DNA from 3 places in the Paenibacillus polygoni genome. Region 3 is predicted to be linked to each of the others. Evidence: riboswitches for the same ligand, from Rfam matches in the RefSeq annotation. Region 3 holds a riboswitch; each other region holds the start of a gene.
The links. Region 3 has a riboswitch for cyclic di-AMP ahead of QPK24_RS05470 (hypothetical protein). Riboswitches for the same ligand answer to the same signal wherever they lie in the genome.
Positions count from the first base shown of each region.

Region 1: another riboswitch for cyclic di-AMP. It lies ahead of QPK24_RS00155 (resuscitation-promoting factor); the one in region 3 lies ahead of QPK24_RS05470 (hypothetical protein).
Region 2: another riboswitch for cyclic di-AMP. It lies ahead of QPK24_RS00505 (C40 family peptidase); the one in region 3 lies ahead of QPK24_RS05470 (hypothetical protein).

Region 1 covers NZ_CP127162.1:36,277-41,906, reverse strand. Annotated here, with positions in the region: gene veg (biofilm formation stimulator Veg) at 1-210, opposite strand, end outside; gene yabG (sporulation peptidase YabG) at 463-1,371, opposite strand; gene rsmA (16S rRNA (adenine(1518)-N(6)/adenine(1519)-N(6))-dimethyltransferase RsmA) at 1,473-2,354, opposite strand; gene rnmV (ribonuclease M5) at 2,368-2,913, opposite strand; gene QPK24_RS00155 (resuscitation-promoting factor) at 3,080-4,282, opposite strand; cyclic di-AMP (ydaO/yuaA leader) riboswitch at 4,554-4,770, opposite strand; gene QPK24_RS00150 (TatD family hydrolase) at 4,960-5,630, opposite strand, start outside.
Region 2 covers NZ_CP127162.1:107,976-113,605, reverse strand. Annotated here, with positions in the region: gene QPK24_RS00515 (M1 family metallopeptidase) at 1-1,524, shown strand, start outside; gene QPK24_RS00510 (hypothetical protein) at 1,535-2,365, shown strand; cyclic di-AMP (ydaO/yuaA leader) riboswitch at 2,613-2,752, shown strand; gene QPK24_RS00505 (C40 family peptidase) at 2,756-3,223, shown strand; gene QPK24_RS00500 (GNAT family N-acetyltransferase) at 3,390-3,896, shown strand; gene QPK24_RS00495 (c-type cytochrome) at 4,006-4,371, shown strand; gene QPK24_RS00490 (4a-hydroxytetrahydrobiopterin dehydratase) at 4,428-4,724, opposite strand; gene QPK24_RS00485 (hypothetical protein) at 4,933-5,226, opposite strand; gene motA (flagellar motor stator protein MotA) at 5,374-5,630, shown strand, end outside.
Region 3 covers NZ_CP127162.1:1,142,678-1,148,307, reverse strand. Annotated here, with positions in the region: gene QPK24_RS05485 (NupC/NupG family nucleoside CNT transporter) at 1-719, opposite strand, end outside; gene QPK24_RS05480 (Crp/Fnr family transcriptional regulator) at 937-1,635, shown strand; gene QPK24_RS05475 (HAD family hydrolase) at 1,779-2,450, opposite strand; gene QPK24_RS05470 (hypothetical protein) at 2,653-3,066, opposite strand; cyclic di-AMP (ydaO/yuaA leader) riboswitch at 3,213-3,415, opposite strand; cyclic di-AMP (ydaO/yuaA leader) riboswitch at 3,476-3,696, opposite strand; gene QPK24_RS05465 (glutathione peroxidase) at 4,062-4,553, shown strand; tRNA gene QPK24_RS05460 (tRNA-Leu) at 4,605-4,687, opposite strand; gene QPK24_RS05455 (urease accessory protein UreF) at 5,018-5,630, shown strand, end outside.

The DNA of each region.
Region 1 (5,630 bases), 1.1 Mb from region 3:
AGTTAAAATATCGGCGTAACTGTAAGACACTCGTTTAAACGTTTGTTGTTCTTGATCTAGCTTGACAATAAAAACAGAAGGGTACGTTTCTTCGAGTACACCGGTCCGCTCAATTGTCTTACGGCGTCCGCCGTTCGCACGAAGCAAGATCTTCTGACCAACGTGAGCGTCGAGACTTCGTTTAATATCCAATAGCGTATTTTTAGCCATCGTGTAACGACCACCTCTTTCCTCTTGTCCATTATACAACGTTTCATATGTAATGTCAAATTAAATAAATAATTATATCAGTATCAAAAATATGTTGTCAACGAATTTTTTAGCGGAATCTACGTTTATTCCAATCATTTTTATGAAACATCCCTTATTGTTTTGTTAGTCTGTTGTTATACGAAACAAAAAAACAGATCCCTCTAAAGGAATCTGTTCTCTAGAAAGCTTCAAAAGGTTCACTCCAGATCTTTAGATTGCAGCTGGTGTAACTTTTAAAGTCGATAAATCTTGTAATGGAGGCAGCCCGATTCGGTAACTTCCTTTGGATTCAAGACCGCCAATTCCTTCACTTCCTGTAATGGTATGATGAACGATATCATTCATATTCATTGTATCTTTAACAGAAGTAAAAGCAGCCTTAGCCGCTACGTATACCGGATCAAGAGCATGAATCAGCACTCGGCTAGGTGAACTAGCAAAATTAGCACCGGCACGGATCAGCGCCTCAAAATGAGACTGACATGCCCCCGCCACAATAGTGAGTGCATCAAGATGCCACTCATATTGTCTTGCTACTTGGATAGCAGCAATGAAATTAGCTGAGTTTTTATAATGATTGATGTTATATAGATCGTACGGCTGTCTACTCTTCAAAACACCATCATGTCCTGTGATAACAACAATATCTGGACGGGAACGCGGTAATAAGCGGTAGAGAGTATCTGCCATAGAGGCTTCATGTACAAAATGTCCTTCAGCCGGTACACGCAGCCTTTCGTAAAGCGCCATGCTTTTCTTTAAGTAATTAGGGTCTCCATCCAAATGTAGCACCTTACCTGGCATCTCAAAATAAGAGGGAGTTTCCGCCTTTACTGCTGTATGGTTCCAATCATCAATAAGTCCTGCCTGATTACGCTGCGCCTGTTCCTTGCGATGCTGCTGAAGCAGCGAATACGATTCATTGGCTTTTATGTGAGCCAACCTTGTTTTTTTCGTCTCTGGTTCGTATGGCACTTTCACCAGATCATCCAGGGGAGAATCGGCAAGAAGCCTAAACTCGGTTCCTTTAATCACCGCTTTATCCTCCTGGAGGCCCTCTACCCGGAAAGTAACGTCACCACCGTACGACTTCCGAATGACCAAGTCTCCTACATTCATCAACATTATCACCTCTAACCCTATGGTATGGGCATCCCCCTGCTTTGGTTCGTAGGTGATAAAAAATATGAACTCTCAGATCCTTGGATCATAATTATAATTTATTCCGTACCTATACCTGCTTCTAGTAAAACAGCACTCAAACGAGCATACTCCTCAATACTGAGCGTTTCCCCGCGTCTTGTCGGTTCAATACCTGCCTTAATCAGAAGCGGTTCTAATTCATCTTTATTTTCTTTTGTAAAGAAACGGCTTTTCAAGTTGTTTGCTATCGTCTTCCGCCGCTGTGCAAATGAAGCATGGACCACTTCAAAGAAGTGTTTTTCGCTTGTTACCTCAACAGGAGGCTTCTCCCTTACCTTCAATCGAATAACAGCAGACTCTACATTAGGCTGAGGTATAAAGACCGTATGCGGTACGATGCACACTAGCTCAGGTTCACTGTAATATTGCACAGCAATACTCAGGGTACCGTAATCTTTTGTTCCTGGAGATGCAGCCATTCTCTCTGCTACCTCTTTTTGAATCATAACCACAATATTATCGATCGGCAGCTTCTCTTCGAGCAGCTTCATCAGAATAGGGGTTGTCACGTAATACGGAAGGTTAGCCACGACACTGACTTGATCGATGTCACTAAAATTTTCTTTAAATAATGCAGGTAAATCTGTTTTAAGAACATCTCCGTGATGTAAATATATATTAGGATAAGGTTCGAGTACTTCTCGCAAAATCGGAATCAGGCGCTGATCAATTTCCACTGCGGTTACTTTCTTAGCTGCCTGCGCCAGTTTTTCAGTCAGTGCCCCGATACCTGGTCCTATCTCCAGCGCACCTTTGTTTTCATCCAAATTTGCAGCATCTACAATTTTGTGGAGGATGTTCTGATCAATAAGAAAGTTTTGTCCCAAGCTTTTCTTAAAAGAAAATCCGTGTCTTGCAATAATCTCTTTTGTCCGCCTAGGTGTTGCAATTTCATCCATACTCTTCACATTCTCACAATCCTTTTTGTTCAATTTGCTCAAGTGCATTTACAAACTCTTCACGACTAATCTGAAACATCGTTAGTCTTTTATATAGCTGTTTTCCGTTACAATAACCGATTCCCAAAATGTTACCAAGCTCCATACGCCGAGCAGAAGCATCTGGATGTACAATAAGACCTGCTTCGATCAAGTCCTGCCAGTCAATAAGCGGCTTAGCTGCCTCATACGCTGTATGAGCTCTAGATAATGCCTCACGAATCGCTTCCGGTGAAGCATTCTCAACACCAATATCGCCTTTACGAGTTGCATCTTTTTCTTTTATGAAAGCATGACTTACCCCGGGAATTTTATTCGCTATTATTTTACGAATGCGTTCTCCAGCATGATCAGGATCTGTAAGTACAATTACACCCCTTCTCTGCTGGGCAAGTTCGATTTTTCTCAAAATTTGAGCATTAATAGCAGAGCCTCCCGTTTCAATGGTATCTGCATCTACAGCCCGTTTAATTGCTACAGTATCATCTCTGCCTTCAACGACAATAATTTCTTTAATCATGACCGCTTGTCTTCCTTTCTAAACAAAAAGAGAAGAGGAAAATTTCCTCTTCTGCATGTAAGAGGCAAACGATAGACCTGTGGTCTAAACTTCCGTTCACCTTATATAGCATCACCGAATCATGTTGTTAATACTATAGCATTAGTGATGCATTGTAAATTATATTTTAGTTCAGTTCCGGCTTCACAGGACCGATGACATACACGGTTTTTCCCTTTTTACGGCCAAAAGTTAAGGCTTGATCCAGACTGTCATAATAGACATCTATTTTATTTCCTTTAATAGCACCGCCGGTATCTTCAGCACGGCGGAAGCCGACGCCTTCAATATACACCCACCATCCAAGTGGTATCACATTCGGATCAACCGCAATTGTGCGACCTTCTTGTACACGAGTACCGGATGCTGTCTTTGTTCCTATGCCTTCTTCTTCTGAAGAATACGCAGTCATAGAAACATTATTAAGTACTTTTTTCGCTTTGAAAGAAACGCCGTCTTTCGTTATTGTATCACTGCTTGAAGAAGAGGAAGATACCTTCTTCACTTTATCTGATAAAGACTTGCTACTTACATTTGTTGTACTAGCTGCTGCCACAAGTGTCTCAGGCTTAGGTTCAGGTTTCGGCTCTGGCTTTTTCTTGGACCCGACTGCAATGACTTTATCAACACGATTCTTCGATACGGCCTTGTCTGTCATTTTCTTGGATACAAGCTCCCCATCTTGGAACACTTTCTCGATGGTTTGAACCATCACACCTTCTTGCCCATTTTGTATTACGCGGTTATCCCCTTTGTACAAGCTAGGGTCAGCAGTTTTGATTACTTTATAAGGAATCGCAACTTCTTGTTTTGCCGTTTGTTTCGTTACCCGGACAATTTTAATATTAAGATCTGCTTTCACCGCAGTGTCCACAGAAGGATATACTTTATCATCTTCTGATACCTTCACGCCCTCATTTTGAAGCGCTTCCTGGACTGTATCCTTTGTCGTATAAATTTGTTCCGTTTTTCCATCTGCTGTTACGTTTACGGCAACAGCTCGTTTAATAGTAACTCGATCTCCATCTTGGATTGCTCCATTCAGCGGCATCGAAATCTCATCATGGGGGCTTACTGTTATTGCATGCTCATCCAGCACTTCATTAAGCATACCCTCACGAGTTTCCAGCGTTTGGACCTTTCCATCCACGACTAGTGAAATTTCCTTACCTCCCTGACTGTAAACAATAAGAGAGACCATAACTAACAGTGCGATTGAGAAGATTGCGACTAATATCATTTGACGCAGATTCTCATGCTTCCATCGCAACGCGTAAGACTTGCTGGATGATGGTGACTCATGGGTCTCCTCTGGTTGGAAATTTCCCACTTACTCCGTCCTCCTTCGTAGTCCCGCCGTCAAGAGTAATGCATGATTGTATTTTGACGCGACTATAACATTTGTATACAGAATCAGATTGCTTCTGTTTCTGCACCATGTGCCACTCTTCGCGGCATGATGTTTCCTCCTGTTAACCAACAGTATGACGAGGTTGTAACTTTTATTCTCCTAAAACAAAAAGCCAGTAGAGAGTTTATGAGGAGCTCTCTCATGGCTTCCGGATAGGATCATAAAAATAACCGGAAACATCATACGCGAGTTTACCTCTTTATACGCTTACGGAGTTAGCTGTCGGATTGGGACGCAAGAGTCGCCCTGGATCAGGTCATTAGCTCATGGCTAGTGCCTTTTCCTTCACCCCAAGACTCAAATTGAAATCAAATAGGATGGTCTAAATTAGAAAGCTAAACGCTTGTAAGACCACCTTATTGGTTCCCCCGTTCTTCTATTTTCGAAGAATTCAGCGAGAATAACACACGCAGTGAATATTTCAACATTTCACTGAAACGATGATATCCTGTTTGTATGCATGTTGTAAAGCGGTATTCAAGTACGTTTTTCTAAATAAATGGTTAAAACTTTGTAATAAACAGGTAAAAATCCTTCCAAAAAGGTGAATCGCTCTTATTTACTCACTATTTCATCTGTTTTTCTCCAAATATGAATTATATTCCAAATAGTTCCAGTGCATTTCGGGTCGTAATCTCCCCGATTTCCTCAACAGATACCCCTTTTAGAGCTGCTGCTGCTTCTGCCACAAGTGCAACATGTCCTGTTTCATTTCGCTTTCCGCGATAGGGATGCGGAGTCAGGTAGGGAGAGTCTGTCTCAATCAATAATCGATCCATCGGAACTTTGGCAAGTACCTCTTTTGGCTGTTTGGCATTCTTGAACGTGATAGGTCCCCCAAATGAAAGATGGAAACCCATATCAAGACACATTTGTGCCGTTTCCCAGCTTCCTGAAAAAGAATGCATAATACCGCCGACCTCATGGGCTTTTTCTTCTCGCAAAATTTTTACGATATCCTCATGAGCATCTCGATTATGAATAATAATCGGCATCTTAATTTCTCTAGCAAGTCCAATTTGACGACGTAAAACTGTATGTTGAACTTCTTTTGGAGATGTGTCCCAGTGATAGTCTAGTCCAATCTCCCCGATTGCTACCACTTTCTCATGCTCACACAAAGAAGCGATCCACTCTAGGTCTCCATCCTTCATTGTAATGGCATCAACCGGATGCCAGCCAACAGCTCCATAGATGAAATCGTACTTTTCGACAAGTTCCATGGTTGTTGGTATCGTTTCGCGGTTAAAACCGATATTCACCATCC
Region 2 (5,630 bases), 1.0 Mb from region 3:
CTTCATCGCATTCAATATGTACAGCCCGATGACGGAAATATACACGATAAGAGTCTGGTCAAAGTCCGTTTGCCCAAGCCTGTAAAAGGGGGAGAATCGATCACCCTCCATATGTCCTTTGAAGTGGATATGCCCAGGATCTTTGCCAGGATGGGAACAGCAGATAACTTCGTTATGGCAGGACAATGGTTTCCCAAACTAAGTGTCTATGAACCTGTCGGAACACGCAACCGAAAGACCGAAGGTTGGAATTTACATCAATATCACGGTAATTCCGAATTTTACTCAGACTTTGGAATTTATAGTGTACGTATTGCGGTACCTGCTAATTATACCGTAGCAGCAACGGGTTTCCCAACCAAACCTTATTATAAAAAGGACGATCAGCGTATTTATCAGTTCTATGCTGATGATGTTCATGACTTTGCTTGGGCCGCTTCCCCCGATTTTGTCGTTGTAGAAGAACCGTTCTCTGCACCGAATGTACCTGGAGTCCGAATTAAGCTTTTTCTAGACCCTGCTCATGCTGATCTTAAAGACCGCTACCTGTATGCAGCAAAATCGGCTTTATCCAATTTTAGCAAATGGTACGGAAAATACCCGTACTCCACATTATCCATCGTTGTGCCTCCCAAAGCAGGAAATGGAGCCGGCGGGATGGAGTATCCTACCTTGGTTACCGCTTTCGGCGCAGATGAAACATCGCCTGGTTATGAGCTGGAGCGCACTGTCATTCATGAGATTGGACATCAATACTTCTATGGCATGATTGCAAGTAATGAATTTGAAGAAGCTTGGCTTGACGAGGCCTTTACTTCCTATGCTGAGGAACGCTTAATGGAACAAGAATATGGGCTTTCATCCCACATCCCTTTGCAGTCTGGTTATATTACTTCTCCTGCCTCCCTCACGCAGGAAGCATGGAAATATGATTCACAGCAGCATTATGCAGAAAATGTATACACCCGCGGCAAACTCGTCTTGCGAGCCATTGAGCAGCAAATCGGCATCAAAAAAATGGACAAAGTCATGTCTGCCTATGCTGCCAAGTACCGTTTTAAACATCCAACGACGAAAGATTTTCAGACCGTACTCGAACAAGTTACCCGCAAATCTTGGGCTGCTTTCTTCGATCAGTATGTATACAGCAACATGATGGCTGACTTTGCTGTAGACTCGGTCCAGGTGAAGGATCAAAGCACAGAAACGGAACCAAACTACATCTCAACTGTAAAATTGAGTAAGAGAGCTGGAGACTACACCGGAATCCCAGTAGTGTTTGCCTTTAAAGACGGTCATATGATTCGCAAAGAGTGGGACGGCAAAGATGCGAATGTTATCTACAATCTAACGTATAAAGAACCTATAGAATGGGTCATGGTAGACCCTTCCTACTCGATCGCCATTGAAAACAAACATATTAATAATTATATGAGAGCTGAAGTAGAAGAAGAAATACAGACTCGGTTTAACATCAGTATTACGAAACTGATTGAAACCCTGCTTGGAAGTCTGTCATGGTGAGGTGGAGTCGATGAAAGTATATATATCAGAAGGATTCAAATCTATGAGAGAGCATTATTTTGTTGTATTGTTTCTTTTTATATACCAGCTGGTCTGGGGAATGTTTCTTTATAAGATTGTTTCTTCTGCTGTGGTGCCGCTGTTGATGCGCTATCCCGATCCTCCGCCTCACGAGCTTAGTAAGGTGCTGTTTTGGATGGAGGGTCAGCTTAGTTTATCGGTAAGCCCGTTAGTTCATCAGTACGCCTGGCTGCTAATCCTTATGTTCCTCATTCGAATGCTGATGACCCCGCTTATTCGAGCAGGTTTACTTCACAGTCTGCATGAACAAGGGAATTCAGCAAAAGGTCTGGCTTTCTTTCAAGGCATTAAGAAACATTGGAGAAAAACATCTCTTCTCTATTTTATAGAGATCATCCTATTACTCATCCCTGCTTACTGGATTGTTCCAGTTATTCTTCCGAATCTTATTACAGCTATTTATAATCTGCCTGTACTTACTAAAATCATTCCTTACCTTCTCTTGTGGATGATCTACGGCTATATAGTAAAGCAGCTGCTGCTTTACTGCCAGATTGGCCTCATTGGAAAACGCAGCGGCTCTGTATCGATATGGATCTGTATCCGTTATGCCGTTCCTGTCACTTTGGTCTCCCTTTTGCTCGGCTTCATTACGCTAGCCATATTTGGTTCATTCACAGCTGTCTCCTTAATTTGGACGGGACTTCTAGCTCTGATTCTACAGCAATCCTATCATCTCATTCGGTCCATTATGAATGTGTGGAAAATCAGTTCTCATTTTAGTCTGTGGAATTCAAAAACCAGCTCTAATCACTCCTAAAGTTAGCACGAACTACTTCTTACCAAAAGATAAGCCTGGCTCATTATCGTATGAGTCAGGCTTATTTTGTATTTTTTCCCTGAAAACGATTGCCAAATTTACACATATTCTGTTACAATAAGCCCAGAACATGTTGTGACAACTTTGTAATCTATTGTAACTAAATTGACCAAGCTTTTATTACATAATCATTTCATTGTTTTTATGAATCGGAAATACATAGTACATACGTCTTCACAGGTACATATCATCAGATACGCCAAATTCCTGGTACCTGGGAAGCGGGGGAACCATATTACGGGTGAATTGATCTCGCAACAGAGTGGTCATAGGGGAACCTTCTACCGAATCCTTAAGCTAACCTCGCAGGCATTGGAAGGAGTTTATTTTTTGAAAAAGACATTAACTGCTGCAGCGCTAAGCCTAGCAATCGCATTATCCATTGGAACAGGGAGTGCATTTGCTGACTCCAAAATGGACAAGGTTATTGAAAGCGTTCAGGGAACAGACTATAAATACGGCGGAACTACTCTTAGTGGTTTTGATTGTTCTGGTTTCACGATGTACGTATTCGAGAAGCTGGGAATTGAACTACCAAGACAATCGGGTTCACAGTTCAATATGGGTACAGAAGTGTCTCGTTCTGATATTAGAACGGGTGATCTTGTATTCTTTAATACCAGCGGTAAAGGGGTATCCCATGTAGGTATTTTTGTTGGGGATGGTAAGTTTGCACATGCTTCTTCCTCTAAAGGCGTGACGATCAGTAAGCTTGACGAAAGCTACTATGCAAAGCGTTATGTAGGTGCAAAGCGAATTATGAGTACTGAACAGTTCGAAACAGCTACTCTAGACTAATATTTCTAATCATTACCCTAATAACTCGGCCTTGACTACTTTTTTTACAAAAAGTAATCAGGTTCGAGTTTTTTTATTTATCCTCTATTCCATATTGCTTGCCTCGCCTCTCTCTTAACCTGTAGAGTGGTAGGAAAGATAAATTTTAGATTAAAGGAGCGATCCTATGACACAAACATCCCCTGTTTTCCGAGTCATGCCCATGACCGAAGAGCAAGCTGCGGAGATTAGTACCTGGGAGTACGAGCCTCCCTATAATATATACGGCTGGCTGCCTTGGGATCAGATGAAAGCTTTAGAGATTGAGTTTGGAGATCCCGTGCTAAGAGCACAGCAATATGTATCTGTAGTACGAGAACAAGAGTTGCCTGCACTATGTGGTTTTGCTCAGCTGTTTCCTATAGAAGGAGTCACTCGGCTTGGCTTTGGTATGCGTCCCTCTTTGTGTGGCAATGGGTACGGTCAGGCCTTTGTGTCTTCTGTTGTACATGAAGCTCAAAAAAGGAATCCAAGCCATGTCATTGACTTGGAAGTGCTCACCTGGAATACGAGAGCCATTCGGGCGTACGAAAAAGCTGGGTTTGTTATTGATGACACATATGAGCGGCTGACTCCTGAAGGTACTCAATTATTTCACTGCATGATTTACAAAAAACATGTCATATCTAGCTGAGTTTACTTATTCTCGCTTTTGTTTAAATATTTACCATAAAATACTATGAACCTGAAGCCGGTTACATTATAATGAAATAAGGAATGTACATAGTAGGAGGACACTACAAATGAAGAAATGGATCATGAGCGGTTTGTTTTTCTTCGCTTGCGCTTTTGCCCTCGTGTTAATGTTTACGGTACCAGGAAGAGAACAAGAGATGGCAGAAGAAGCCGGACCCACTATGCCCGAGGTAACTCTGGATGCTGCAAGTGCTGAGGAAAAAGCTAAAGGAAGCTGTATCTCTTGTCATGGAAATCAGCTTGAAGGAGGCGTTGGTCCTTCCTTGCAAAAGGTTGGCGCTGAATTAAATGCTGAGCAGCTTTATAAGACGATTAGTAAGGGTAAAGGCGGAGGCAAAATGCCTGCTTTTGAAGGACAACTTTCCGACGAAGAAATTGCGAACCTTGCTCTTTGGCTATCCGAGAAAAAGTGAATCAACAAAACACGCCTTATCCTCTCCCTTCTAGGAGACGATAAGGCGTGTTTTCATTACACTTGCATCATTCTGTTGTATGCCTCGTTATATTGCTGAGCCTCTTTAATATCAATAGCAGTGATGCCACCAACGTCCCAGGAAGTAAGTCTTAATGTGACTACTTTATGGTCAATCGTAATGAAAGGGTGATGATTAAACGCTTCGGAGATTAAACCTACTTCATCCACAAAAGCTATGCCTTTCATAAAGTTGGTGAATGTAAATTTGCGAACAATCCACCGACCTTCCTCGTACTCCCAACCTTCGAGTTTATCGAGATGAGCTTCTACTTCCTCTTGCGTAAAGACCATCGTTCAATCTAACCTCCCCTAATCAAAAAACGTATCCAAATCAGCATGCCCGGTGCCTTTGTAGATACTCTAGCTTGTGACTTAAATAGTATGCCCTGCTGCACAAGCCTATCACTGGAAAATAGGAAGCCGTTCGCTTCCCGAACGGCTTTATTCGTGTTCCATCTTATCACGGAAGGAACGTTAAATCCAGTTGTAACCTATTCCTTTAGATGAGGGATACAAAGTCGAGTTCATCATCCCCGATAAGAATATTTAAGCGATGGAGTTCCTGATCATGAATAACAACCCCGCTGCCAACGCTAATCATTTTCTCAGATCCCAACGCGTAGAACAGATCCTCTGCAAGTGCTTCATCTACTTCCAAACGATCTTTTTCTCCGAGTCTCGCCCAGTCTTCTTCCTCCATCTCGAAAAAGATATACCGATCCGGTATTTTTCCAAGAGCCTGTATTAAATCTTGCAAAATATCATTATACTCGCGTCCATGTTTTACACCCATTTGAATGTTCACTCCATTTCCATATCGTAGTTCTATTATACCGAAAATAAACCTTCATAAAAACGAATCACATGTCGATAAATAAAATAAATGAGCCGGATGTCTCAATGAAAGGATTCAGATTAAATCTCACGGACGAGGTGTATCATGGAAATTTCAACTATTATCGGATTAATCTTAGGAATCGTTGCACTTGTATTTGGTATGATCCTGAAGGGAGCGCCAATTATCAACTTGGTAAATAACCCTGCGGCTTACCTTATCATTTTTGGCGGTACCATTGCCACGATATTCATGGCATTTCCCATGTCTGAAGTCAAAAAAATACCGAAGCTGTTCAAGATTGTCTTCACAAAACCAAAACTTATCGAGAAAATTACGCTCATTAGTATGTTTGCCGAATG
Region 3 (5,630 bases):
CCAATAGCTTCGAAGACATTTTTTGTATGAATCATTTCATTTATATCGATTTCTTCTTCCTCTTTTGAAACCTTCACAGGTGCTACTATAGAAGCTACGATCAACGCACTGAATACATTTAATACGACTGCAATCAAAACAAACTTTGATGGCAGCATAGTCATATAAGAAGCAATAAGAGCGGCTGAAACACTCGCCATTGCAGAAGTAGATATGATAAACAAGCGATTTTTATTTAAACTTTTTATATGAGCTTTAATCGCAAGAATTGCATCTGCTTGTCCAAAAAATATAGAGTTAATTGCATTAAAGCTCTCGATTTGAGGCAATCCAGTCACCTTTGATAATAATCCACCCACAAATTTAATAATATACGGAAGGATTTTTAAATGTGTTAATAAAGATAGGAACGCTGAAGTGAAAACGAGGATAAGCAAGACATTAACAAAGAACGGCGATTGTCCCTCTGGGATCCAGCCACCCACAACGAAGTCAACACCTTCCATTCCATACTCTAACAATTTATTGAAACCAGTTGAAATGGTATCGACTACCTTCAGACCCGTCGTTGTTTTGAGAAGTAGCCAAGTCAGAATAAATTGAATCCCCAGCATAATAATAATCGCTCTAAAGTTGATGTTTCTTTTGTCGTTAGAAAGCAAGTAAGAAACACCTAATAATAGAACAATTGCAACGATACCAAGTAAAACCCCAAACAAAACTATCCCTCTTTCTGTTAAATTTCATGGGAGAAGTCTAAGAAAAAAACCTGCCTTTCTTCCCGCCGTATGTATACTAATTACTTTCCCTATTGAACTCAAGGACATATGTCCTACACCTAACAAATTCTATTCTATTATTTTCTCGCAGTTTTTAACTTTGAAGTTCAGGGCAGAATAATAAACAACACAAAATAAAATTAGAGGAAGAAGAAAGATGCGTATAACTGATAATCAACCATTAATTTATTCATATCTGGAGAAAATGAACCTGCATGAATTCTTTTCGATAGAAGATCTCAACAAGATACGATTATGCAGTTTTGAAAAAGGAGAAAACATGATCTCCGAAGGCGAACCTCTAAAGGAGATGTTTTTTCTAGTCGAGGGGAAAGTAAAAGTATACACATTAACTTCCGAAGACAAAAGATTAATCATACGATTCCAAAAAAATCCTGCAATGCTGGGGGATATCGAATTTGCGAATGAGGAAGCAGCAATGAATTCAGTGGAGGCCAGCACAGAATGTATCGCTTTACGTATTTCGTACAAAAATTTGAAAGAAATAATCGGAGATAATCCAAGCTTTCTGCTACGATTACTCAAGTCTATTGCACAGAAGTTTAGGACAAAGACCAATTTCACTACATTCCTTGTTCTTTATCCTGTAGAAGTGAGGTTTGCCAGCTATTTATTATCTATTTCTACGGATAGCATGGGTAATTTATTTCGGGAGGAAATGAAGAATTCAAGCTTAATCGAAATAGCGGATACTATTGGTACAAGTTACAGACATTTAAACCGAGTAATTCAGAAATTGTGTAATCAACAAATTATTGAAAGAATTGATGGTACCGTACATATCAAAAACATTAATAAACTTCGTAAATTAGCAAAAGACAATATTTATGAATAAACGGTAATAAGATGAAAACCTTGTAAATGGAAATTTTCGATAGGTGAAACCCCGAGATAGGATTCGCCTTTTTACACTGTCTACTATTCGGGGTCCATTCTGCCAGGCATATTATTTTTCTGTTCCTTTTTCCCAATTCAGTGTTATAGGAGCAGTCCTATTAATTCATCTAAACCGGATATTGTACAATCCGGCAGATCATCTGCGCCTTTAGAGGGTTGATATCTTCCATACCCTTGTAAAATACGGATGGTTTTCATCCCGAGTAATTTAGCAGGAACAATATCGTTATCAATCCGATCCCCAATCATTATTGCTTCCGAAGGAGCACATCCTGCCTTTTCCAAAGCATATTCATACAGTCTAACGTCCGGTTTAGCTAGTCCTTGCTCTGCAGAACAAGCAATAACATCAACATAAGAACTAAAACCATATTGATGAAGCCGTTCAGCCGTACCTGGACTTTGGTTCGCAATAATGCCAATCCGGTAATGTTCTCCAAGCTGAGCAAGAATTTTTTTAGCTTCTGGGTAGGGAGTCTCCAGTTCTTTACGATATTTCAGCCTAGGCCGAATATAAGCCCGGTCCTCTTCCTTCTCAATCAACTGAGAGATCGCATACTGCATGGGAGAGTCAATAAAATTAGAGTAGCTTTCAATAAACTTCTCCCTCACATCCTGAATCGTAATGGAATAACCTCGATCTGCAGCACGCTCAACAAACTGATTCATAATATGGTCCACCGGTATCCATTCATCGACAAGCGTGTCCCCTACATCAAAAAAAAGCCACTTTACGTCAGACCACATTCCCATCTCTTGTCTCAACCTTTCAAGTTACAATGATCTTCCATATAAAAAAGACCCATGATGATCATGAGTCTCACACTACGTATATCTTATCTGACCATTATAGCAATGCAAGATTTGTTCCGCAATCATAGCAAGGATACCTGCCCTGCTACATCAATAGATGTAAAACAAATTCTTTATTTATCATTTCAGGACGAAAAACATTCTAATTAACAGCAGCTCGTTCTTCGTTCAACAAGAATCCGACTTCACCCTTGATAGTGAAAACGATATGATTCGCTCCCATCCCCCGGTATACACCGCGCGGATGATTCTGTTGAGTAATAATCGTTATTGGTTTTTGTGTCCATGGTCTGCATATTTGCAGAAAGCGACAGGTTAAATTCATGCTGTTCTCAAACAAAAATATCCGTCCTACGGTTGCATCGGGCAGTGCCCATTTATGAGCAAACGCAGTATCCATACGGATAATATGCTGCACTCCAAGCTTTCTAACCTTTTTTTCTTCCTGTTCGCTATTCGTGAGAACCGCAAAGGACAATTTTTTGTACATAAGTAATCTTATAAAATTTCGAGCTGCTTCATTAGGTGCAGTAACCAGAATGATTTCATTATTCATTGTGTAAGCCTCCCTATGATTGAAAAGACAACAAAAAAAAGAACACCATTTACATCATGAAGGCATGCCGGCGCTCTCCCACCCAAATAGGAAAATAAGGAATCACGAAAATTCCCAATTCTCCTCTTAGGTGCTCACGGTTCTGCTGCCTCTCCCTATATACGCTTACGAGGTTAGCTGCCGGATTCGGACAAGAGAGAGTTGCCCTATTCCCGGCCTGACGACCCGGAAATTCACCCCTTGGAATAAACAATCTTCCGAATGTTCATTCCCGTTTGGTTCCCCCGTTTTTATCAAAGACCCACCTAAAAATTAATAGATGAATCTAAAAATTCAGCGTAGAAAACAATAAAAAACCACAGAGGGTTAGCGCCCCTGCGGTCGATAAACGATCACAAGATTCATCATTCCTCTCTCAAGTTATTAGCTTACGAGGTTAGCTGTCGGATTCGGACGATGAGAGTCGCCCTTCCTTACACACCCGAATGAAACTGTCATTCGACGAATAAAGATTCACCCCAACAAAGTTCCTAGAACCAGCTCTTACACCGATCCAAGCAGCCCTGCTATCATTGGTTCCCCCGTTTTTCGTTTGAATACATCAAGACGAAAATTCAGCAAGCATAGTAATGAGAATTTCTATTGTTTTATAAAATGTAACTCGTCTTTCTTTGTGCTCAAGATTTACGATATGAATCATACACCCGAAGCAGAACGGTGTAAAGGTATTCTAGAGCTCAATTCCGTCAATATTACGTCATATTCATCTAAATTCTATTAAAAAACAAAACAATAAGGCTTCCATTTCCTCTAATCTCTATGTAGCTAAGGATTACATGCATTTTGTTTAAATCTTAAAAAGACAAGGTATATGGTTGACTCACATTGGTTAACTCCCTTTATTAATTGTTTAAAATTTAATTGTAGAAAATATTGTAAACGGCTTGTCTATTCTCTTATAATAAGAAGAAAAAGATGAGGCGGTGGGTTAATCAATGTCCATTTATGATTACCATGTTAATACCATAAAAGGTCAAGAACTTCATATGTCAGCTTATAAAGGTAAAGTGATGCTTATCGTGAATACCGCCAGCAAATGCGGATTATCACCGCAGTTCAAAGGGCTGCAAGAACTTTATGATAAATTCAATCAACAGTCTTTCGAAATACTCGGTTTTCCAAGTAATCAATTCGCAAATCAAGAACCAGGGACAAGTGATGATATCGCTGAATTTTGCCAGATGAATTACGGTGTCAGTTTCCCTATGTTTGAGAAAGTAAATGTAAACGGAGAAGATGCTCATCCCCTTTTCAAATATTTAACGACTAAGGCACCTGGCATTCTAGGATCGAAAGCGATCAAATGGAACTTCACTAAATTTCTTATAGATCAAGAAGGCCACATTGTAAAAAGATACAGTCCACAGACAACCCCGGACAAAATTGAAGCGGATATCGCAAAGCTCTTATCACACCAAGGGATATAAGAACAAAAAAAGAGACCTTGAAGTTATAACTTCAAGGTCTCTTCTGTCTGATGCGGTCGAGAGGACTCGAACCTCCACGGGTATACACCCACTACCCCCTCAAGATAGCGTGTCTGCCATTCCACCACGACCGCGCATCTTGTTCAGCAACATTTTCGTGCCAACAAAATATATTATACACATAAACCTATATCATGTAAAGACAAAAACATAAAAATTTTTTTTACATCACAAAAACATAAAACAAGGAACTAAACATTCCCTTTACGTCAAATTTACGTTAATTTACATAACATATAATAATAAAAGAAGAGATTTATATTGACTTTTATGGTTTTTATATGTCAAAATAGGTATCAAATACAGCGGAAAACTTAAAAACATAACACACATATAACACACTTATCGATCTCTTCTTTTTATCAAATTCCATCATCACCACAATCCACAGGGAGGCGAACGGAATGAACCGAGGAAATAAGCTGCTCGATTACGTAAAATTGCTTGATTCCTCACTTCAGGTAGGAGGATTTTCACACTCCTTTGGACTTAAATCAAAGATCGAGACAGGAATGATCCATACTTCGCAGGATTTCGAGACATTCATGCGCCATGAACTTTACCCTAATCTCATCCGAATCGAAGGTATGGCCATCAAAGGAACATACACCGCTGCTGCCAATCAAGACTACCAAAGAATTGCTCTTATCGATAAGACCCTACATGGTCAGCACTCCCCTGCTGCAGAACAACCGAATTCATCAAGAACAACGGGAAAACGACTTATCAAGTTATCCAAAGCATTACATCCATGGATGGACTTTTCTCCACTCGAAAAAGCCGCCGAACAATACGGGGCTGTCATCTCTTTACCTATCGTACATGCTTGGATTAATTACGAAATCGGCGTCCCCCTCATAAATGCCGTATCCAGCTATCTTCACGCTGCCAAGAATGTGTGCTTCCTTCACGCAAGACAACTCCTTTTTATTAAACCAAATGAACTTGAACAATTACACAAAACATTAGGAGAACATTTAGATCAAGAATGGAACAAATTAGATTTGTCTGACTCCT